DNA from 3 places in the Streptomyces sp. NPDC030245 genome. Region 2 is predicted to be linked to each of the others. Evidence: riboswitches for the same ligand, from Rfam matches in the RefSeq annotation. Region 2 holds a riboswitch; each other region holds the start of a gene.
What was found. A riboswitch is a leader RNA that binds a small molecule or an ion and turns the genes downstream of it on or off. The one in region 2 is predicted to bind cobalamin.
Positions count from the first base shown of each region.

Region 1 (7,377 bases), on a different contig from region 2:
CGGCCTGGACGCGGCGGCCGCGGTGGGCGACGACCGGATCCAGGAGAAGTTCCAGGGCCGGGTCACCCCGGAGTCCTGGACGCACGGCTCGGCCGAGCAGCGCCAGCAGTGGTTCTACGAGGGCTACCGCACCGGCGACATGGGCCGGTGCGACACCTTCCGCTGAGCCGCCGGTACGCCGCCGCTCACTCGCCGCCGGTGTGGACCTGGAAGGCCGCCCGGCGCACGGCCTTGGCGAGCGCCGGGTCGGGGTGGGCGGCGGCGAGGGCGACCAGGACCTGCACGGTGCGGGGGTGCCCGACGCGGCGCACCTCGTCGAGGAGTGCGGGCACGGTGGGCTGGACCGCCGACTCCAGGTGGCGGACGAGGAGATCGGCCTCCCCGTGGTCGGCGACGGCCGCCGCGGTGTCGACCCAGAGCCAGGTGGACTCCTCGCGGGTCAGCACGAGGTGGACGTCCTCGGGGTCGGCGCCCTCCTGCTCGGCGAGCCAGAGCAGGGCGTAGGGCCGCAGGGGGGTCTCGTCGACGACGGCCCTGACCTCCGCCTCGGCCGGGGCGCCGACGACGCGGAGCGCCTCGAAGGCGAGGCCGCGCAGCAGGGCGTCCTCGCCGCGGGCGGCGGTGAGGAGGTCGGTGACGGCGCTGCCGACGGTGCGGGCGGCCAGCCAGGCGCGGTACTCGGCGCGGGCCGCGTTGGGGCGGAGCCGGGCGCAGCCGCGCAGCATGTCCTCGGCGGACTGCTCGATGTGTCCGGCCGGGCTCTGCGCGGCGACGCAGATCTGCTCCAGCTTGACCCAGACGGCCCAGCTGCCGAGGGGGGTGAGCGTGGCCTGTCCGTCGGCGTAGGTGAGGGCGCCGACGGCGGCGAGGCCGTGCAGCGCCCAGTCGAGGAGGGCCGGCAGCGGGGCGTCGTCCCGGGGGCGTTCGGCCGGGGCGGCGGCGTCGGGCCGCGGCTGGGACTCGTAGGGGATCTCGCAGCGCTCGGTGCGCAGTTCGGTGACGCGCTGGTCCAAGAGGTCGAGCAGTTGCGGCACGGGGACGGGGCCCGCGGACAGCTGGAGGAAGGAGAGGACCTGCGGCATGGCCTCGACGGTCTCGGCGACGGCCGCGGGGGCGAGGTCGTCCGGCGCCGGGTGCGCCAGCGACCAGGCGTCGAAGAGGGCGACCCAGCCGCGCAGCACGGCGGTGTCGTCGCGGTCCCAGGCCCGCAGGCGCCAGCCGGGGCGCGCGCTGTCACCGTGCACCTCGATGAGGCCGGCGAGGCGGGCGGTGTCCCAGTCGGCTCGGACCTGACCGGGGGTCAGCCCCAGTTCGGCGGCGGCCCGTTCGGCGGTGGCGTCGGAGAGCGTGCCCTTGCCGTCGGGGGTCGCGCCGGTGCGGCCGGGCCCCGGGCGCAGGGCGGCGTCGGCCCAGCGGGCGACCCGGGCGGCGGCGGCGAGGCAGGCGCGGGCGCCGCGCGCCAGCTCCGCGGGGGCGGGTGTGCCCTCGGGGGGCCGGGGCGCGGGGCGGCGCGTGCGGCGGTTGCTCATCGCGCCGGGCGCGGCGGAGAGGGGTCGTGTCGCGTCGCGCCGGGCCTCTCCTCGCTCTTCGGCCCTCGGGCGGGGCGCGCGGACAAGTCGGAGCCTGGAGTCGCGCGGGGTACGGGACGTCACGGGGGCAGTCTTCCTGTTGACGGTCCGAAAACCCAAACGGAATGACGGCGCAGCGTCACAGCAGGGGGGTGAGGAAGCGGCGCAGCGCCTCTTCGTAGCCCGCGGGGTCGGCGTTCCACATGGCGCCGTGCGGGGCGTCCTGCACCGGGTGCAACGTGACCAGGTCCGGGCGCTGTTCGGCCAGCCGGCGGGAGAGGGCCCAGGGTGCGACGGCGTCGTCGGGGCCGTGCACGAGGAGGGTCGGCACCCGCAGGGCGCCGGGGTCCGCCGCGGCCGGCAGCCGGTCGCCGCGCAGGCCGGTGCGGCCTTGGGCGGCGCGGACCGCAAGCGGAAGGAGGGGTCCGGGGGTGCGCCGGGCGCCGGCGAGGGCGCGCAGGGTGGTCTCCCAGTTCAGCACCGGGGAGTCGAGGACGAGGCCGCCGACGCGGTCGCGGAGCGCCGAGTGCGCGGCGGCGTGCAGGCACATGGCGGCGCCGGTGGACCAGCCGTGCAGGACGACGCGCTCGGCGCCGTGGCGCACGGCGTGGCGGATGGCGGCGTCCAGGTCGCGCCACTCCGTCTCGCCGAGGTGGCCGAGGCCGTCCGGGGAGCGGGGCGCGCCGGGGTCGCCGCGGTAGGCGAGGTCGAGGACCGGGACCCGCAGGCGGTGGAGGAAGTCCATGACGACCATGGGGTGTTCGCGGGTGGTGCCGAGGCCGTGGACGGTGATGACCCAGGTGGCCCGGGCGCCGGGCACGAACCAGGCGGGCAGGGCGCCGAGCTCGCCGGCGATGGCGACGTCCGCGTGGTCGAGACCGAGGGCCGTGCGCGGGTCCCCGATGTGGACCTGCGGGGTGAGCCAGACGCGGTCGCCCGGTTCCAGGGAGCCGCGGGTGACGGCTTCGAGGCGGCGTACGACCGTGTCCGCCTCGTGCGGGGCGGACTCCAGGACGGGGCCGACGACCGCGTGGGTGCCGGGGCCGCTCAGGCCGTACGTGCCGGGGCGGCGGCTGGCGAGGGCGCGCGTGAGGCTGATCTGTCCCGCGGCCGTGGCGTGCACGGTGAGGCGGGGTTCGGTCGGCAGGCGGCGGCCGGGTGGCGTCTTGAGGGCGGCGTCGCTGGCGAAACGGCCCGCCGCGATGGCGGCCGCGGCCGTCCCCAGGGCGGCTGTTGCTGCGGTGACGGCCGCTGCCGTCGCTTTGGCTGGGCGCACCGTCCCAGTGTCCGGGGCCGAGGGCTCCGGGGCCAGTGGGCGATGCCTCCGGAGTGATGTGCCGGCTCAGTCCGCGGGCTGACCGTAGCCGCGCAGTTTCTCCGCCGCTTCGCGCAGCTGTTGCGGGGAGAGGAGTGTCGGGGCGTGGCCGGGGACCGCGGCGGCCGTGAGCCAGAGGCGGGCCATCCATTCCAGCTGGGCGGTGCGGTCGTACGCCTGGGAGAGGTCGTCTCCGTAGGTGATCGTTCCGTGGTTCTGGAGGAGGCAGCCGGTGCGGTCGCGCAGGGCGTGGAGCATGTGCCCGGCCAGCTCGTCGGTTCCGTAGAGCGCGTAGGGCGCGACGCGGACCGGGCCGCCGAGGGCGCCGGTCATGTAGTGGACGGCCGGGAGCTCGGGGACCAGCATCGAGACGGCCGTGGCGTGCACGGCGTGGGTGTGGACGACGGCGCCCGCGGAGGTGGTGCGGTAGATCGCGAGGTGCATGGGGAGTTCGCTGGTCGGCGCGAGGTCGCCGAAGAGCCGCTGCCCATCGAGGTCGACGCCGACCGCGTCCGCGGGCCGCAGCCGGTCGTAGGGCACTCCGCTCGGGGTGACGAGGACGGTCCCGCCGACGCGTACGGAGACGTTGCCCGAGGTGCCGACGACCAGGCCGTCCCGCACCGTCCTGCGAGCCGTCAGGACCAGCTCGGCCCAGGCTTCCCGCACGGCGTCGCGCGCCCCGTCCCGGCCCTCGTCGTGCCGCTGCTCAGTCATGCGGCGATCCTGCCAGCCGGGCGGTTCCGGTTTCTGGGGGTCCGGCGTGATCAGTATCTCTTCGGCGGGTCGCCGCGCCGGTGGCGGCAGGGCGCGCGAAGGGTGCCCGCCGGATGGCGGAGCACAGTATTCCGCCCGATTTGCAGGCTTCCCGCCCCTGATCCGTACGATCGTCTTCGTACACCTGGTCCATTCGGAGCGACGGCACTCCACTTCGGGTCACCGCACCGCCCGGCTCAGTTCACTTTCCGTTCACCCAGGTTGCCTACGTTCCACATGCCACTGACGTCCAACAGAAGCCTGGGTAAATGGAACACATCACGCTTCTCCTCGGGATCGTGATCGTCACCGCTCTCGTGTTCGATTTCACGAACGGTTTCCACGACACTGCCAACGCGATGGCGACGACCATCTCGACCGGCGCTCTCAAGCCCAAGACGGCGGTGGCCATGTCCGCCGTGCTCAACCTCGTCGGAGCCTTCCTCTCCGTCGAAGTCGCCAAGACGATCTCAGGCGGGATCGTCAACGAGGACGGCCTCAAGACAGAGGTCATCTTCGCCGCGCTCGTCGGCGCGATCCTCTGGAACCTCCTGACCTGGCTGGTGGGCCTGCCCTCCAGTTCCTCCCACGCCCTCTTCGGCGGCCTCATCGGCGCCGCGGTCATGTCGATGGGCTGGTCGTCGATCGACGGCGGCACCGTCGTCACCAAGATCCTGATCCCGGCGCTCGCCGCGCCGCTCGTGGCGGGCATCGCCGCGGCGCTGGCCACGCGCCTGACGTACCGGATCGGCCGCAACACCGACACCAAGGCCACCGCCAAGGGCTACCGCGCGGGCCAGATCGCCTCCGCGGGCCTGGTCTCGCTGGCCCACGGCACGAACGACGCGCAGAAGACCATGGGCATCATCACGCTCGCCCTGGTCACCGGCGGCGTCCTGAACCCCGGCGCGAACCCCCCGATGTGGGTCATCGTCTCGGCCGGTGTGGCCATCGCCCTCGGCACGTACCTCGGCGGCTGGCGCATCATCCGCACCATGGGCAAGGGCCTCACCGACCTCCAGCCCCAGCAGGGCTTCGCCGCCCAGACCAGCGCCGCGACGGTCATCCTGGCCTCCTCGCACCTGGGCTTCTCGCTCTCCACCACCCAGTCCTGCTCCGGCGCCGTGATGGGCGCGGGCCTCGGCCGCAAGGGCGGCGTGGTCCGCTGGTCGACCGCGACCCGGATGTTCGTCGCCTGGGGCCTGACCCTGCCGGCCGCCGGTCTGGTCGGCGCGGGCGCCGAGCTCCTCACCAAGCAGGGCCCCTGGGGCGTCGCGGTCACCGCAGCGCTCCTGATCGCCGGCTCGGCCGTCATCTGGGTGCTCTCGCGGCGCAACGCCATCGACCACACCAACGTCACCGACGACGAGATCCGCCACGACGGCACCACCGGTGCCGAGCCCGCGGGCGTCGTGACCACCGCGATCGCCGCCGTCACCCCGCCCACCACGGGCGCGCTGGCCGCCGCCACCGGACCGGACGAGCCCGTCAAGGCCACCGTCGGAGCCCCGACCACCACCACGACCGGCGCCCTGGCGGACCCCGCCCGGCCCGCGACGGTATAAGGACAGATCACCATGAGCATCGACTGGGCAGCCCTCGGCTCCGTCTTCGGAGTCAGCCTCGCGGTGACGGTGGCCCTGGTGGGCCTGTTCACCCTCGGCATCGTCGGCCTCTCCAAGCAGGAGGCGGCGGCCGCCTCGGGCGGCGGTTCCGCGACCATGGCGCGCACCGGCGCGTACGCCTGCTTCGCGCTGTGCGCGGCGGCCGTGGCGTACGGGATCTATCTGATCGTCGCCTGACGGCAGCGTTCGACGGTGGGGCGCGGGACGTGTGAGTACGTCTCGCGCCCCACCGGCGTGTGTGGGGCTCCGCACACTCTCCCGCCGCAGGTCAACGGCGAGTTGACGGGCGTTCGCGGGGCGTGGTGGACTGCCGGGGCCAACTACGGCGGCAGAAGAGGAAGCCGGTGCGAATCCGGCGCGGTCCCGCCACTGTCACCGGGGGGAAGACGCTCCCCCGGAAGCCAGGAACTCTCGCCGCCGATCACGTCGAACCAGGGCGCGGACACCCTGAGTGAGGACATATCGCCATGCGCGGCCGCCCGTTGCCGGTTCCTTCCCTGCGTACGAACTCCCTCCTCAGCGCAGCGACGGGCTGAGCCCATGAGTGCCGATCGCGACTTCGCGTACGGCGCCGCCGCCGGACTCCTCGGTGACCTGCTGCTCGGCGATCCGCGCCGAGGCCATCCGGTCGCCGCGTTCGGACGTGCCGCGGGCGCCGTCGAGCGGAAGCTGTGGCGCGACCACCGCGGGTGGGGCGCGCTGCACGCCGTGGTGTGCGCGGGGGGCGCGGCGGGCGCCGCCGCCCTCGCCTCCCGTCTCGTACGCCGGTCACGCGCCGGCTCGGTGGCGCTGACCGCCGCCGCGACCTGGTCCGTCGTCGGCGGCACCTCACTCGGCCGGGAGGCGCGGGCCGTCGGCGGGGCGCTGGAGGCCGGCGACATCGAGGTCGCGCGGGAGCGGCTGCCGCATCTGTGCGGGCGTGACCCGCAGGCACTCGACGCCGACGGCATCGCGCGGGCCGTCGTGGAGTCCGTCGCCGAGAACACGTCCGACGCGGTGGTGGGGGCGCTCGTGTGGGGCGCCTTCGGCGGGGTGCCGGGGCTCGTCGCCTTCCGCGCCGTGAACACGCTGGACGCGATGGTCGGCCACAAGTCACCGCGGTACCGGCGCTACGGGTGGGCCTCCGCCCGCCTCGACGACGTCTTCGGGTGGCCGGGGGCGCGGCTCACCGCCGCGCTCGCCGCGCTGGCCGGGGAGTCGCCCTCGGGCGCGGTCGGGGCGTGGCGCGCCGACGCCGCGAAGCACCCGAGCCCCAACGCGGGGCCCGTCGAGGCCGCCTTCGCGGGGGCGTTGGGGGTGCGGCTCGGGGGGACCCTCTCGTACGCGGGACGGGTCGAGCACCGGCCCGTCCTGAACGCGGCGGGGCGGGAGGTGCGGGTGACGGACATCGAGCGGGCCGTGCGGCTCTCGCGGCGCGTGAGCTGGCTGGCTCTCGGCGTCGCGGTCGCCGCCCGCGGGGCACTGGGGTCGGCACGGTCGCGGTCGGCACGGTCACGGTCGGCAGGGTCGTGGTCGGCTACGTCAGGGAGAAACGCATGAGTGGCGGGTTGCTCGTCGCCGGGACCACCTCGGACGCCGGGAAGAGCGTCGTCACCGCCGGCATCTGCCGGTGGCTGACCCGCAAGGGCGTGTCCGTCGCGCCGTTCAAGGCGCAGAACATGTCCCTCAACTCCTTCGTCACCCGCGAGGGCGCCGAGATCGGGCGCGCGCAGGCCATGCAGGCGCAGGCCGCCCGCGTCGAGCCGAGCGCGCTGATGAACCCCGTGCTGCTCAAGCCCGGCGGCGACCGGTCGAGCCAGGTCGTCCTCATGGGCAGGCCGGTGGGCGAGATGAGCGCGCGCGGCTACCACGGGGGGCGCCAGGAGGCGCTGTTCGACACCGTCAAGGGATGCCTCGACGAGCTGCGGGGCAGCTATGACGCCGTGATCTGTGAGGGCGCGGGCAGTCCCGCCGAGATCAATCTGCGGCGCACCGACATCGTGAACATGGGCATCGCGCGCGCCGCCCGCTTCCCCGTCCTGGTGGTCGGTGACATCGACCGCGGCGGGGTGTTCGCGTCGTTCTTCGGTACGACGGCGCTCCTGAGCGCGGCCGACCAGGAGCTGGTGGCCGGATA
Region 1 covers NZ_JBVICF010000006.1:57,017-64,393, forward strand. Annotated here, with positions in the region: gene ypfJ (KPN_02809 family neutral zinc metallopeptidase) at 1-166, shown strand, start outside; gene ACZ4Z4_RS17710 (hypothetical protein) at 186-1,652, opposite strand; gene ACZ4Z4_RS17715 (alpha/beta hydrolase family protein) at 1,708-2,844, opposite strand; gene ACZ4Z4_RS17720 (class II aldolase/adducin family protein) at 2,911-3,597, opposite strand; gene ACZ4Z4_RS17725 (inorganic phosphate transporter) at 3,906-5,201, shown strand; gene ACZ4Z4_RS17730 (hypothetical protein) at 5,214-5,438, shown strand; cobalamin riboswitch at 5,548-5,694, shown strand; gene ACZ4Z4_RS17735 (cobalamin biosynthesis protein) at 5,802-6,800, shown strand; gene ACZ4Z4_RS17740 (cobyric acid synthase) at 6,797-7,377, shown strand, end outside.
Region 1: it holds a riboswitch for cobalamin, as region 2 does, so the genes downstream of both, ACZ4Z4_RS17735 (cobalamin biosynthesis protein) here and cobN (cobaltochelatase subunit CobN) in region 2, are expected to answer to the same signal.

Region 2 (7,377 bases):
GGAGCCGTGCCGCCGCTGCCCGGCGCGGTGCGGCACGCGGTCGACGTAGGTGGTGTAGCCGACGAGGTCGTCGGCGGCGGCGAGCGCGCCGCGCGTCTCGGGGGTCAGCCAGAGCGGCCCGGCGGGGCCCGTGCCGACCACGACGACCTCGCCACGGGGCTCCGCGGGCGGTTGTGGCGCGGGCCCGCCCGTCAGCGGCGCCACCCGGCTCGGCAGCACCGCCACGGAGAAGTACGGCACCGAGTCGGGGTCCACGTCGGCGAGGCGGCCGGTGCGCTCGCCCTCCATGGTGGCCCGCTCGACATAGCGGGCCTCGTCGAGCCGGCCCGCGCTCTCCAGGGCGCCGCGCACCTTCCCGAACGTACGCCCGAGCTTCATGACGACCGCCGAGTCCGTCGCCGCGAGGCGGGCGGCCAGCTCCTCCTCCGGGAGCGTGCCCGGCAGGATCGTGAGCACCTCCTCGGCCTCCACCAGGGGCTCGCCGAGCCGGGCCGCCGCCGCGCTCACCGAGGTGACGCCGGGGATCACCTCGGTCGGATAGCGGTGCGCGAGGCGCTTGTGCATGTGCTGGTAGGAGCCGTAGAAGAGCGGGTCCCCCTCGGCGAGGACGGCGACCGTGCGGCCCGCGTCGAGGTGGGCGGCGAGGCGGGCCGCCGCCTCCTCGTAGAACTCGTCGAGGGCGCCGCGGTAACCGCCGGGGTGATCGGTGGTCTCCGTGGTGACGGGGTAGACCAGCGGCTCCTCGATGTGGTCGTCCCTGAGGTGCTTCGCCGCGATGGAGCGGGCGATGGAGCGGCCGTGCCGGGCCGAGTGGTACGCGATCACGTCGGCGGACGCGATCACCTCGACGGCGCGCACGGTCATCAGGGAGGGGTCGCCGGGGCCGAGCCCGACTCCGTAGAGCCGCCCCTGCGGGATCTGTCCGGTGTTCACTCCGCCTCGCTCGCAATCGCGTTGATCGCCGCCGCGGCCATCGCGCTGCCGCCGCGCCGCCCCCGTACGACCAGGTACTCCAGGCCGGAGGAGTGCTCGGCCAGCGCGTCCTTGGACTCGGCGGCGCCGACGAAGCCGACCGGGATGCCGAGGACTGCGGCCGGGCGCGGCGCGCCTTCCTCGATCATCTCCAGGAGGCGGAAGAGCGCGGTGGGCGCGTTGCCGATGGCGACAACGGAGCCTTCGAGGCGGTCGCGCCAGAGCTCCATGGCGGCGGCGCTGCGGGTGGTGCCGAGCTCGGCGGCGAGGTCCGGCACGGACGGGTCGGCGAGGGTGCAGATCACGTCGTTGTCGGCGGGCAGCCGCTTGCGGGTGACGCCGCTCGCGACCATGTTCGCGTCGCAGAGGATCGGCGCGCCGTCGCGCAGCGCCTTGCGGGCGTCGGCGATCACCCGCGGGCTGTAGGCGAGGTCCTTCACGAGATCCACCATCCCGCAGGCGTGGATCATCCGGACCGCGACCTGGCTGACGTCGGCGGGCAGGCCGCGGAGGTCCGCCTCCGCGCGGATGGTGGCAAAGGACTCGCGGTAGATCGCCGCGCCGTCCTTCTCGTAGTCGAACACTGTGCTCTCGCTCATCTCGTGGCCGTTGGTTTCGTGGTGTTACGTGCCGTGGTGACCGTCTCGGTCAAGGTGTTGCCCGTCACGGGCGCCGGGTCCTCGCCGGCCCTGCGCACCGTCACCGCGTAACTCCCGTCGCCGGTGGCGAGGACGTCGACCCAGTCGCCGTGCGGGTGCCCGCAGCGCCGCTCGCAGCCGGACCAGTGGACGGGCAGACCGCCGGGGCCGGGGACGGCGTCGGCGCGTACGTCGGCCAGGGACTTGGCGCAGCCGGGGCGTCCGGTGCAGGCGCCGACGCCGAGCCAGGGGGAGTCGGGTGCGGTGACGTACCGGGCGGCGGCCAGCGCGGCCAGCCGTTCGCGGGCCGCCGCGCCGTCCGGGAAGCCGGGGAGCACGAAGCCGCGCCAGGGCGTGACCCGCAGCTCGTCGGCGGGGAGCGGGAGGAGGGCCCGCCACTGGGCCGCGCTCACACGGCCGAGGGGGGCGTGGACCACCACGGCGCGGCCGACGACGCCCGGGGCGGGCGGCGCGGTGACCTGTGGCGTCGGGGCTTCGGCGGGCGTGGCGGCGACATCGGCCCGGACCAGCGCTCCCGCGAGGTCGGCGGTCGTCCCTGCGGGCAGTTCGCGCACCCGCCAGGCGCCGTTGCCCGCCTCGCGCGCGGCGTCGAGGAAGGCGCCGGCGACGGCACGGGCGGCGCGCGGGGCGTCGGCCGCGGCGATGCGGAGGGCCTGGCCCCCGAGACGTACGACCGCGGTCCCGCCCGATTCTGCGATCAAGGTCACATCGCCGCCGAGCCCGGCCACGTCCCCGCGGCCGTCGTCCAGGGCGAACAGGAAGCGCCCCGAGAGCTCCGCGGTCCACTCCTCGGAGCACAGGAGTCCGTCCAGCTCACGGGCCCACAACTGCACGTCGGCGTGGCCGAGTCCGTCGGTGCCCGCGAGCGGGGACGCCACCACGTTCCGCACCCGCTCGTGCCGCTCGGAGGGCAGCAGCCCCGCGTCCGCGAGCAGCCGGGAGAGTTCGCCGCCGCACGCGTCGCCGAGGCCGCGCAGCTCGATGTTGCCGCGCGAGGTGACGCTGAGGTTCCCGTCCGCGAGACGCTCCGCCGCGGCGGCCAGCACGGCGACCTGATGCCCCGTCAAAAGGCCGCCGGGCAGCCGGAGTCGGGCGAGGCGCCCGTCGTCCGCGAGGTGCAGGCGGAGGGCTCCGGGGCAGGCGTCGCCCCGGTCGCGTATGAGGGATTCGCCCTGGTCTGGGGATGGTGCTCGGGTGGGCGGCATGGCGGCGAGCATACCCACGCGGATCCGGCCGGTCCCCTCCCGAGACGGGCCGTCCCGGCAGGTGCCCGCCCCATCCGCGGCGGGCAGGACTTACTATGCAGGCGGCGGACCGCCAGGTCCGTCGACGCCAGCGACGGCGTGGGTCCACCAGGACCCGAGGGAGGAAGCCCGGTGCGAATCCGGCGCGGTCCCGCCACTGTGAGTCCCACCCGCGTGGGGTGAGCCAGGAACTCCTGCCGTCCATACGACCACCCGGGGCGCGGACACCCCGAGGAAGGCCTGCGCCCGCATGCTTCTGCTGTTGTCGACCTCCGACACCGACCTGCTCAGCGCCCGCGCGGCGGGCGGCCCCGTCGACTACCGGTTCGCCAACCCGTCCCGTCTCGACCTGGACGGGCTGCCCGCCCTGCTCGACGGCGTCGACCTCGTCGTCGTGCGCCTCCTCGGCGGCGTCCGCGCCTGGCAGGACGGCCTGGACCAGCTCATCGCCACCGGCCTCCCGGTCGTCGTGCTCACCGGCGAGCAGGCGCCCGACGCCCAGTTGATGGCCTCCTCGACCGTGCCGATCGGCATCGCCGCCGAGGCGCACGCCTACCTCGCGCACGGCGGCCCCGCCAACCTGGAGCAGCTGGCCCGCTTCCTCTCCGACACCGTGCTGCTCACCGGCCACGGCTTCGAGCCGCCCGCCGCCGCACCCTCCTGGGGCCCGCTGGAGCGCACGGCCCGCGCAGGCGTCGAGGGCCCCACGGTCGCGGTGCTCTACTACCGCGCCCACCACATGAGCGGCAACACCGCCTTCGTGGACGCGCTGTGCGGCGCGATCGAGGACGCGGGCGCCCGCGCGATGCCGCTGTACGTGGCCTCGCTGCGCGCCCCGGAGCCCGAGCTGATCGACGAGCTGCGCGCCGCCGACGCCATCGTGACGACCGTCCTCGCGGCGGGCGGCACCAAGCCCGCCGAGGCGTCGGCGGGCGGCGACGACGAGTCGTGGGACGCGGGCGCGCTGACCGGCCTCGACGTGCCGATCCTCCAGGCGCTCTGCCTGACCGGGTCGCGCTCCGCGTGGGAGGAGAACGACGAGGGCGTCTCGCCGCTGGACGCCGCGAGCCAGATCGCGGTGCCGGAGTTCGACGGGCGCCTGATCACGGTCCCCTTCTCCTTCAAGGAGATCGACGAGGACGGCCTGCCCGCGTACGTGGCCGACGCCGAGCGGGCGGCCCGGGTCGCCGGCATCGCCGTACGGCACGCGCGTCTGAAGCACATCCCGGCCGCCGACAAGCGCCTCGCGCTGGTGCTCTCCGCCTACCCGACCAAGCACTCCCGCATCGGCAACGCGGTGGGCCTCGACACGCCCGCGTCCGCCGTCGCGCTCCTGCGCAGGCTCATCGCCGAGGGCTACGACTTCGGCCCCGAGGCCGACATCCCGGGCCTCGTCTCCGGCGACGGCGACGAGCTGATCCGCGCGCTCATCGACGCGGGCGGCCACGACCAGGACTGGCTCACCGAGGAGCAGCTCGCCGCCAACCCGGTGCGCATCCCGGCCGCCGGCTACAAGCGCTGGTACGCGACGCTGCCCGAGGAACTGCGCGAGTCGGTCGAGCGGCACTGGGGGCCGCCGCCCGGCGAGATGTTCCTCGACCGCTCCCGCGTGGGGAACGGCGGCGACCCCGAGGGCGACATCGTGCTCGCCGCGCTGCGCCGCGGGAACCTGCTCATCCTCATCCAGCCGCCGCGCGGCTTCGGCGAGAACCCCATCGCGATCTACCACGACCCGGACCTGCCGCCGTCGCACCACTATCTGGCGGCGTACCGCTGGATCGCGGCGTCCGCGTCGGACGGCGGCTTCGGCGCCGACGCGATGATCCACCTCGGCAAGCACGGCAACCTGGAGTGGCTGCCCGGCAAGAACGCGGGCCTGTCCGCCGCCTGCGGCCCGGACGCCGCGCTCGGCGACCTGCCGCTGATCTACCCCTTCCTGGTCAACGACCCGGGCGAGGGCACCCAGGCCAAGCGCCGCGTGCACGCCACGCTCATCGACCACCTGGTGCCGCCGATGGCGCGCGCCGACTCCTACGGCGACATCGCGCGCCTGGAGCAGCTCCTCGACGAGTACGCGCAGATCAGCTCCATGGACCCGGCGAAGCTTCCGGCGATCCGCGCGCAGATCTGGACGCTCATCCAGGCCGCGAAGCTCGACCACGACCTGGGCCTGGAGGACCGCCCGGACGACGACGGCTTCGACGACTTCCTGCTGCACGTCGACGGCTGGCTCTGCGAGATCAAGGACGCGCAGATCCGCGACGGCCTGCACGTCCTCGGCACGGCTCCGGCCGCCGGTGACCGCGTCAACCTCGTCCTCGCGATCCTGCGGGCCCGCCAGATCTGGGGCGGCACGAGCGCCCTGCCCGGTCTGCGCGAAGCCCTCGGCCTCGACGAGTCCGCGGCGACGCGCACCACCGCCGACGCGGCCGAGGAGCAGGCCCGCGCGCTGGTCCAGGCGATGGACGACGCGGACTGGGACCTCTCCGCCGTCCCGCGCGACCAGGGTGAACAGGTCGCCGCGGTCCTGGAGTTCGCGGCCCGCGAGGTGGTCCCGCGCCTCGCCGCCACCACCGCCGAGCTCGACCACTCCGTGCACGCTCTGAACGGCGGCTTCGTCCCTGCCGGGCCCTCCGGTTCGCCCCTGCGCGGCCTGGTCAACGTCCTGCCTACCGGCCGCAACTTCTACTCGGTCGACCCGAAGGCCGTCCCGTCGCGCCTCGCGTGGGAGACGGGCCAGGCCCTCGCCGACTCCCTGATCGAGCGGTACAGGTCCGACAACGGCGAGTACCCCACCTCCGTGGGCCTCTCCCTGTGGGGCACCAGCGCGATGCGCACCGCGGGCGACGACGTCGCCGAGGCCATGGCGCTGCTCGGCGTCCGCCCGGTCTGGGACGACGCGTCGCGCCGCGTCACGGGCCTGGAGGCCATCCCGTACGAGGAGCTCGGCCGCCCCCGCATCGACGTGACGCTGCGCATCTCGGGCTTCTTCCGCGACGCGTTCCCGCACACGATCGGCCTGCTCGACGACGCGGTGCGGCTCGCCGCCTCGCTCGACGAGCCCGCCGACCGGAACTATGTACGCGCCCACGCGCAGGCCGACCTCGCCGAGCACGGCGACGAGCGCCGGGCCACCACCCGCATCTTCGGCTCGCGCCCCGGCACGTACGGCGCGGGCCTGCTCCAGCTCATCGACTCCCGCGACTGGCGCACCGACGCGGACCTCGCCGAGGTGTACACGGTGTGGGGCGGTTACGCGTACGGCCGCGGGCTCGAAGGCCGCCCGGCGCGCGCCGAGATGGAGACCGCGTACAAGCGCATCGCGGTGGCCGCGAAGAACACCGACACCCGCGAGCACGACATCGCGGACTCGGACGACTACTTCCAGTACCACGGCGGCATGGTGGCGACCGTGCGCGCGCTGCGGGGCACGGCCCCGGAGGCGTACATCGGCGACTCCACGCGCCCCGAGACGGTCCGCACGCGCACCCTGGTCGAGGAGACCTCGCGCGTCTTCCGCGCCCGCGTCGTCAACCCCAAGTGGATCGAGGCGATGCGCCGCCACGGCTACAAGGGCGCCTTCGAACTCGCCGCCACGGTGGACTACTTGTTCGGCTACGACGCCACGACGGGCGTCGTCGCCGACTGGATGTACGACAAGCTCACCGAGACGTACGTCCTGGACCCGACCAACCGGCAGTTCCTCCAGGAGGCCAACCCCTGGGCCCTGCACGGCATCGCGGAACGCCTCCTGGAGGCGGAGTCGCGCGGCATGTGGGCCAAGCCGGACCCCGCGGTGCTCGAAGCGCTGCGGCAGGCCTACCTGGAGACCGAGGGCGACTTGGAGGACGGCGGCGACGAGGGCTGAGCGCCTGTCCCCGAACCTCCGAGCCAGGCGAGTGCGGCCGTCGTCAGCGCCGTGACACCGGTGGTGACGGCCGGCTCGACCAGCGGGGCGAAGAACGGCGAGTGGTTGGACGGGATGTCGCGCTCGAAGGTCCCCGCCTGCCGCGCGGCGGCCACCTCCGCCGGGTCGGCGCCGCCGAACAGCCAGTAGCAGAGCGGGACTTCGCGATCCGCGCAGGTCGCGAAGTACCCGACGTCCTCGCTGCCGGTCACCGGACCCGGGTCGAGGATCCGGTCCTCGCCGAGCACCGCGCCGATCGCCGCCATCGTCCGCTCGACGGCGGCCGCGTCGTTGTCGAGGACGGGGAACGAGTCGATCTCCGTGATCTCGGGTTCCCGCTCCGCGCCCGCCGTGGCCGCCTCGCCCTTGACGATGCGCTCGACGGCGGCGAGGACCCGGGTGCGGACCTCGGGCGTGTACGTCCGGATATTGATCTTCAGCTCGGCCTCGTCCGGGATGATGTTGTCCTTCGTGCCCGCCTGGAGCGAGCCGACGGTGACCACGGCCGTCTCGCCGCCCGCGATCTCCCGGGACACGACCGTCTGCAACCGCATCACGGTCGCGGCGGCCATCACCACGGGGTCGATCGACGCCT
Region 2 covers NZ_JBVICF010000003.1:247,260-254,636, reverse strand. Annotated here, with positions in the region: gene ACZ4Z4_RS09690 (precorrin-2 C(20)-methyltransferase) at 1-933, opposite strand, end outside; gene ACZ4Z4_RS09685 (precorrin-8X methylmutase) at 930-1,571, opposite strand; gene ACZ4Z4_RS09680 (cobalamin biosynthesis protein CobG) at 1,568-2,848, opposite strand; cobalamin riboswitch at 2,957-3,088, shown strand; gene cobN (cobaltochelatase subunit CobN) at 3,126-6,743, shown strand; gene ACZ4Z4_RS09670 (amidohydrolase) at 6,695-7,377, opposite strand, start outside.

Region 3 (7,377 bases), on a different contig from region 2:
GGAAGGGCCGGGAGATCCGGGCCTCGGGCACGAGGACGCGCAGGGTGCCGTCGTAGCCGCGCCCGGCGAGCCCGGCCTGTAGCCGGCTCGCCCGGTCGAAGGCGCGCACGAACGCGGTGGCGCCGAGACCGGCGAGGGAACGCCAGGTGGCGGCGCGGGTGGTGTGGCCGAGCCGGGCGGCCTGCGCCTGTCTGATCCGGCCCATGGAGTCCAGGAGCAGGAAGCTCATGCGGTACGTGACGAGTGCCACGTCCACGACCGGCGCGGGCACCCCCGCCTTCACCAGGCGGGGCAGCAGGTCCGACATGGGGGTGGTGAAGGCGAACAGGAGCACGCCGAGCGAGGCCGCGGAGGTCCGCAGGAGCAGTCCGCCCGCGCGCGCCGGGCCGCCGTCCGCGAACGCCACGAACCCGTCGGGGCCGCCGACCTGGACGAGCAGGGTCAGGGCGCCGGTCACGCAGAAGCCGAGCGGCACGCGGTAGGCCCGCCACAGCTTGCCGGGCGGCACGCCCGCCGGGCCGAGCAGCAGCGCGAGCGCCGTGACCAGCACCAGGACGGCGCCCGGCCAGGGCGGCAGCGAGATGGCCAGGACGGTGAGGCCGAGACCGAGCACGGCCTTGTCCACGGGGTGCCGGCGGCGCCAGCGACTGCTGTGCGCCGCCGCGTCGATGGGCAGCACGCCGGGTCAGGCCCGCTCGGTCCCGGACCGGGGGCTGCCCGCGTCGACCGGCTCGTCGGAACCGCCCGCCGCCTCGGACCGCACGGCTTCCGCTTCCGCCCGCGCCTGTTCCGCGCCCTGGCGGCGGCCCTTGCGCAGCCCGAAGTAGTAGGCGAGGACGCCCGCGCCGATGGCCGCCTGGAGGGCGAACAGCGCGGACTCGACCTCCCCGGACGGGGGTTCGTACAGCGGCGAGAACCACGGTTCGTAGTCCGGTTCGAGCTCGGTGATCGCCGTCTCGGCCTGGGCGTCGGCGCCGGCGAACGGCTCTTCCTCGTCGTCGCCGAGACCGAGCGCCAGGGGCAGTACCGCGAGCGCGGCGACGATGAGGAGCAGCAGTGTGTTGATCTTCGCGTTCCGGCTCATCAGGCACTGGCCCCCGTCTGCGTCTCGGACGTCTCGGCTGTCTCGGGCGTCTTGGCTGTCTCGGGCGTCTCGGGTGTCGTGGCGCTCCGCTTGCCCTGGAGCAGTACGCCGAGACGCGTGAGCTCGCCCTTGCTGGACTGCACGAGCAGGCGCATCACCAGGACGGTGAGCAGGCCCTCGCTGACCGCCAGGGGGATCTGGGTGACGGCGAAGATGCCGCCGAACTTGCCCAGGGCGCCCAGGAAACCGCTGCCGGGGTCGGGGAACGCCAGGGCCAACTGGACGCTGGTGACGCAGTACGTGGTCAGGTCGGCGACGAACGCCCCGAAGAACACGGTGACCATGAGCGGCACGTCGTACCGCCTGAGGAGCCGGTAGACCGCGTATCCCGCCCAAGGGCCGATGATCGCCATGGAGAACACGTTGGCGCCCAGGGTGGTGAGCCCGCCGTGGGCGAGCAGCAGCGCCTGGAAGAGCAGGGTGATGGTGCCGAGCACCGTCATGATCGGTGGCCGGAACAGGATCGCCCCGAGCCCGGTCCCCGTCGGGTGCGAGCAACTCCCCGTCACCGACGGGATCTTCAATGCGGATAGGACAAACGTGAAGGCCCCGGAGGCACCGAGGAGCAGCGTGCTCTCCGGGTGCTCCTTGACTTCACGGGTCAGGGAGCGGACTCCGTGGACGACGAACGGCGCGGACGCTACGCCCCAGGCGATCGCGTGCGCCGGCGGGAGGAAACCCTCGGCTATGTGCATGGCTCAGCAGACCCTCTCCAGCACCTCGTGGATGGACAACGCGCCTTGGCCGGTCTCCTGGCTGACGGGTCGTACCGACCGGACTCCGCCTTCCCGGGTGCGTGTGCACCCAGTGGCTGCCGCGAGGGCTGGAGCCGGACTTCCCGATCACAGTGGCGAGGGCCGCACCGGCATCACACCGGATTTCCCGAGCACCAAGGCGTGGTGACACTAGTGCGCAAAGATCTGCCTGACAACTCGCGCGGCGGCCGCGGCGGTGGCACGCCTCGACACGCACCACCACCGCGTACGCCCCTGCTCAGAGGCTCAGCGCCTCCGGCAGTCGATCACGACTCGTCGTTCACCCACAGCTGCCACTTGCCGCTGCTGGGGTTCTTCTTGCAGGCCCACTCGGAGTAGATGGAGTTCCGGCCGTCGGCCTGGCACGCGGACAGGGTGCGGTAGGTGCCCACATAGATCCACGACATCGCGCCGAACTCGTCCGTAGCCTTGGCGGCGGTCTTGGCGGCAGCCTCGCTCGTGCCGGAGGACGCGGTGGCCTTCGGAGTGCTGGTCCGGTGCGTGTCGGCCACCGCGGGCGTCGCCGCGAGCGCGGTGGTCAGCGCCGTCGCGGACACGAGCAGGGCGGCCTTGTTCATGTGACGCACGGAATTTCCCTTCGTCGGAGTGGAGCTGTGGCAGAACGGGGGCGGGTGTCGGCGCCGCCGGCAGCGAGGTGTCCGGCGGCGCCGCCCCCTCCCCCCGTGAGCCGGGATGCTGGTGCGTTCTCCCGGCCCTGCCAGTGTTGGCCGCCGGCCGCCATTGATCGACTCGTTTCGGACTGGCCCGAAACGAAGGCCGCGAGGAGGATCGCCCGGGTGACGCTGCGCATCCACTTCACCGCCGAGGACCTGGCCCGCACCCGACTGGCCTCGGCGCCACGACCCTTGCTCGAACTGGAGATCGCCGTCCGGTTGGTGCAGGAACGCTCCCATCCGGTCCGGTTCGACGCCTGGCGCGGACGGGCGACCCGGCACCTGGTGCCCCGGATGCGGACCTTGTGCGAGTTGATCCCCGCCACCGGCGCGGCGGTGGACTTCCTGGACCTGAGCGGTGAGGGGCACCCGGACGACCTGGTCGACCGGCTGCGCGGGACACCTGCCGACCGGGTCCGGAAGGATCTGCGGCAGTGGGCCACCGGCCGCCCCCCGGGCCTCTCGTCCGATGTCCGCGCGCTCGGCGACGACCCGTCCCTGGTCGGCGAGTTGGCGGACACGGTCGCCCATGCCCATCGGCACTTCATCGCGCCCTACTGGTCACGCATCGACAGGCTCGCCCAGGTCGACCGCACCCGCAGGCTCCAGCAGCTGGCCGGGCACGGCGTCGAGCGTCTCCTGAGCGGGCTCAACCCCCGCTACATCGCCTGGCGTCCGCCCGTCCTGCACCTGACCATGGCTTCCGGGCGCGACGCCGACGTCCGTCTCGGCGGGCGCGGGCTCCTCCTGATCCCCACCCTGTTCGGCTCGCACTATCCCGCTCTGGACGACACCGCCGAGCCCCAGCCGTGGATCACCTATCCCCTGCACGACGACCGGCCGGGCGCGGTGCCCGCCGTGTTCACCGCCGAAGCACTGACCGGCTCCGCCGTCCCGCCCGCCCTGACCGCGCTCCTGGGCCGCACGCGCGCGACCGTGCTGCGCGTCATCGGCGACCACCCGGCCTGCACCACGGGCCAGCTCGCCTCGCACGCCCGTATCGCCCTCGCGAGCGCCAGTGAACACGCAAGCGTCCTGCGCCGCGCCGGACTCACCGCACAGACCCGCGACGGCAAGAGCGTCCGGCACACGCTCACACCGGCCGGACACGTACTCCTCGACGCGGGCACGGGCTGACCGGCCCGCCCGCGCCCCCTACGGGCCCCCGGGAGGCGTCAGAAGAATTCGTCGAGCAGCCGGTAGAAGTCCAGCTTCTCCTTGTCGGCCGTGACCGCCGCCCGCTCCTCGTACCGCCGCAGGAACCGTTCGGCGTACCCGGGTCCGAACCACGGGTCCTCCTCGTGGGCCAACTCCCGCAGCAGGACGGCGAGGTCGGTGTGCCGGTCCGCCCTGCCGAGCCGGACGACGTCGATGACTCCGGTGACGCGGCAGGTGTCGGGGTCGAGCAGGACGTTCTCCGGGGTGAGGTCGCCGTGGGTGACGACCGGGTCCTCCGCCGCCGGGCGGGTGCGGCGCAGCTCGTCGAGGAGGCGCTGCCCGGTCCATCCGGCGCGTTCCTCGTCGAGGTCGTCCAGCTCCACGAGGCCGTCGGCCACGTGGCGTGCGGCCTGCTCCATGGTGACCGGCAGGGTGCGGTCGAACGGGCAGTCGTCCAGGGGCAGTCGGTGCAGGGCCGCTGCGAGGTCGGCGAGCGACTCGGCGACCGCGAAGCGCTGCTCCTGTGGCCACTCGTCGGCGGCCGGCCTGCCGGGCACGGCCTCGGTCACCAGCCACGTCACGCGGTCGTCGGCGCCTCGCTCGACGATGCGCGGCACGGGGATGCCCCGGCCGGCCAGCCAGGCGAGGCGGTCGGCCTCGTCCGCCAGGTCGGAGGGCGGGCCGTCGGACGTGACCGGGGTGGTCTTCACGTACAACTCGGGTGCGTCCGCGCCCGCCCCGGTGAGGTGGTGCACCTCGGCGCCCGATGCGCCGTCCGTCGCGGGGGTCCATCGGTACGCGGCGTACCTGCGCCGCAGATCGCTGCTCATGATCGGCATCATGGCAGGCGAGACCCGCGGCTCCCACCCGATATTTCGGGGGGCGTTGATGCGTTGCCGGCCGACCCGGTGCGCGCTGTCGGTTGCGGCAGTCGGGGCAATCGGAGCGGGCCCCGGCGGCGGGCGCCCGGGAAAAAGAACCGGGCGGGCCGGCCGGGACGTTCCCCACTGGTCAGTGGGGGCGTCCCGGCCGGCCCGCCCGTGCCGAACGGCGGTGTGTCAGCGGCCCACGGGTGCGAGCTCCCGGTCCGCCTCGGCGTCCGGCGAACCGGTGTCGCCGAGGTTCTTGTGGAGCTTCTCGCCCTCCACGTCCACGTTCGGCAGCGCCTTGTCCAGCCAGCGCGGCAGCCACCAGGCGGACTTGCCGAGCAGGGCGAGGACGGCGGGCACGATCGCCATGCGGACGACGAAGGCGTCGAAGAGGACGGCGACGGCCAGACCGAAGCCCATCATCTTGATCATGTCGTCGTTCTCCATGATGAAGCCGGAGAAGACGCTGATCATGATGACCGCGGCCGCGGCCACGACCCGTCCGCCGTGGGTGAAGCCGGTGACGACCGACTCGCCCGGGCGCGCCCCGTGGACGTACGCCTCGCGCATCCGCGTCACGAGGAAGACCTCGTAGTCCATCGCCAGGCCGAAGACCACACCGATCATGAAGATCGGCATCATGCTCATGATCGGGCCCGGCTGGTCGACGCCCACGACGTCCGCGAGCCAGCCCCACTGGAAGACCGCGACGACGGCGCCGAGCGCGGCGGCCACCGAGAGGAGGAAGCCGAGCGCCGCCTTGAGCGGGACCAGGATCGAGCGGAAGACCAGCATCAGGAGCAGGAACGCCAGGCCGACGACGAGACCGAGGTAGGGCAGGAGCGCGTCGTCCAGGGTCTGCGAGAAGTCGATGGTCATCGCGGTCTGGCCGGTGACCAGGATCTCGGAGCCGGTGTCGGAGCCGATGCCGTCGGCGGTCGAGCGGATCGACTTGACCAGTTCCTCGGTCTCGTGGTCGCTCGGCCCGGTCTCCGGGACGACGTTCATGATCGCGGTGTCGCCGGCCTTGTTGGGCTGGGCGGGCGTCACCGCGGCGACGCCGTCGATCTTGGCGATCGAGTCGCCGACGGTCTTGGCGGCCCCCGCCACGTCGGCGTCCTTGCTGACGGTGACCATCAGCGGGCCGTTGAAGCCGGCGCCGAAGGACTCCGACAGCATGTCGTACGCCTTGCGCTGGGTGGTGTCCGGCGCGGACGAGCCCTCGTCGGGCAGGCCGAGCTCCAGGCTGGCGGCCGGGACGGCCACGGCACCGAGGCCGATGACGGCGACGAGGAGCACGGAGAGCGGGTGGCGCAGGACGAAGCGCGCCCAGCGGGTGCCGAGCTTCGGCTTGGCGTTCGGGTCCTGGAGCTCGCTCGCGGACTTCTTGCGGTCCTTGCGGCGCAGCACCTTGCGGCCGGCGAAGCCGAGCAGCGCGGGGATCATGGTGAGCGCGATGAGGACGGCGATCACGACGGTGGCCGCCGCGGCCAGGCCCATCTTGGTGAGGATCGGGATGTTGACGATCGCGAGGCCCGAGAGGGCGACGACGACGGTGAGGCCGGCGAACACGACGGCGGATCCGGCGGTTCCGGTGGCCCGGCCCGCGGCTTCCTCCGGTTCGCGGCCCTCGGCTATCTCCGCGCGGTAGCGGGAGACGATGAAGAGGGCGTAGTCGATGCCGACGGCGAGGCCGATCATCATCGCGAGCGTGGAGGTCGTGGCGGAGAGGTCCAGCGTGCTGCCGAGCGCCGCGATGCCGGAGATGCCGATGCCCACGCCGATGATCGCGGTCAGCAGCGGCATGCCCGCGGCGACCAGCGAACCGAAGGTGAGGATCAGGACGACCGCGGAGATCGCGATGCCGATGAGTTCGGCGCTGCCGCCCATCTCCTGCTCGGCCATGACGGCGTCACCGCCGGTCTCGACCGTCAGGCCCGCGTCGCGGGTCTGGTCGGTGGCCTTGGTCAGCGCGTCCCTGGCCTCGTCGGTCAGCTCGGTGGCGGGCACCTTGTAGGTGACCGACGCGTAGGCGGTGGAGCCGTCCTTGCTGACGGTCTTGGCCTTGAACGGGTCGTCGACAGAGCCGACCTGCGGGCCCTTGCCGATGGCCGCGACCATCTTCTCGACCTCGGCCTTGGGCTTGGCGGAGTCGATCTTCTCGCCCTCGGGGGCGCGGATGACGACTCGGGCGCTCGCACCGTCGGCGCTGGCGTCGGGGAAGCGCTTCTCCAGCAGGTCGAAGGCCTTCTGCGACTCCGTTCCCGGCATCGAGAAGGAGTCTTCGGGCGCGGCAGGGGCGGCCGAGGCGGCGAAGATGGCACCGGCCATCAGCCCTACCCAGAGCAACGCCACATAGCGGCGTCGCCGGAAGGCAAGGCGACCTAGTTTGTACAGGAACGTAGCCACGGCGAAAGGGACTCCCGTCGGGTTCGGCAGGCGTGGACGACCCTCTGCCGGTGCGATCGGCGCACGTCAGCGGGTCCAGCAGGATTCCTCTCCATCCTCACTGCCGATGGGGGGCCGCAAGTCCGCCTGCGAGCCGGACTATCGGCCCACGGTCGCTGTACTGCACTGCGCGCGGAGTCATCCCATGGGAGGAGAGCGGATCTCCCTTTCTAGGCCACAGGGTGCAGTCACGTGTCAACGCTTCTTTCATCATTGGCGCGGAACTTTCGCTTCCCCTTTTCTCCCTCCCCAGCCCGGTCAGCATGTCTGCACCACACACGTATCTTCGCCGGAAGGCGGCGCGCACCCCTGATGGCCGGATTCCGCCT
Region 3 covers NZ_JBVICF010000018.1:66,589-73,965, reverse strand. Annotated here, with positions in the region: gene cbiQ (cobalt ECF transporter T component CbiQ) at 1-679, opposite strand, end outside; gene ACZ4Z4_RS36270 (energy-coupling factor ABC transporter substrate-binding protein) at 686-1,084, opposite strand; gene ACZ4Z4_RS36265 (energy-coupling factor ABC transporter permease) at 1,084-1,839, opposite strand; cobalamin riboswitch at 1,870-2,053, opposite strand; gene ACZ4Z4_RS36260 (hypothetical protein) at 2,166-2,477, opposite strand; gene ACZ4Z4_RS36255 (ArsR/SmtB family transcription factor) at 2,697-3,710, shown strand; gene ACZ4Z4_RS36250 (APH(3') family aminoglycoside O-phosphotransferase) at 3,749-4,564, opposite strand; gene ACZ4Z4_RS36245 (MMPL family transporter) at 4,790-7,009, opposite strand; gene ACZ4Z4_RS36240 (tetratricopeptide repeat protein) at 7,377-7,377, opposite strand, start outside.
Region 3: it holds a riboswitch for cobalamin, as region 2 does, so the genes downstream of both, ACZ4Z4_RS36265 (energy-coupling factor ABC transporter permease) here and cobN (cobaltochelatase subunit CobN) in region 2, are expected to answer to the same signal.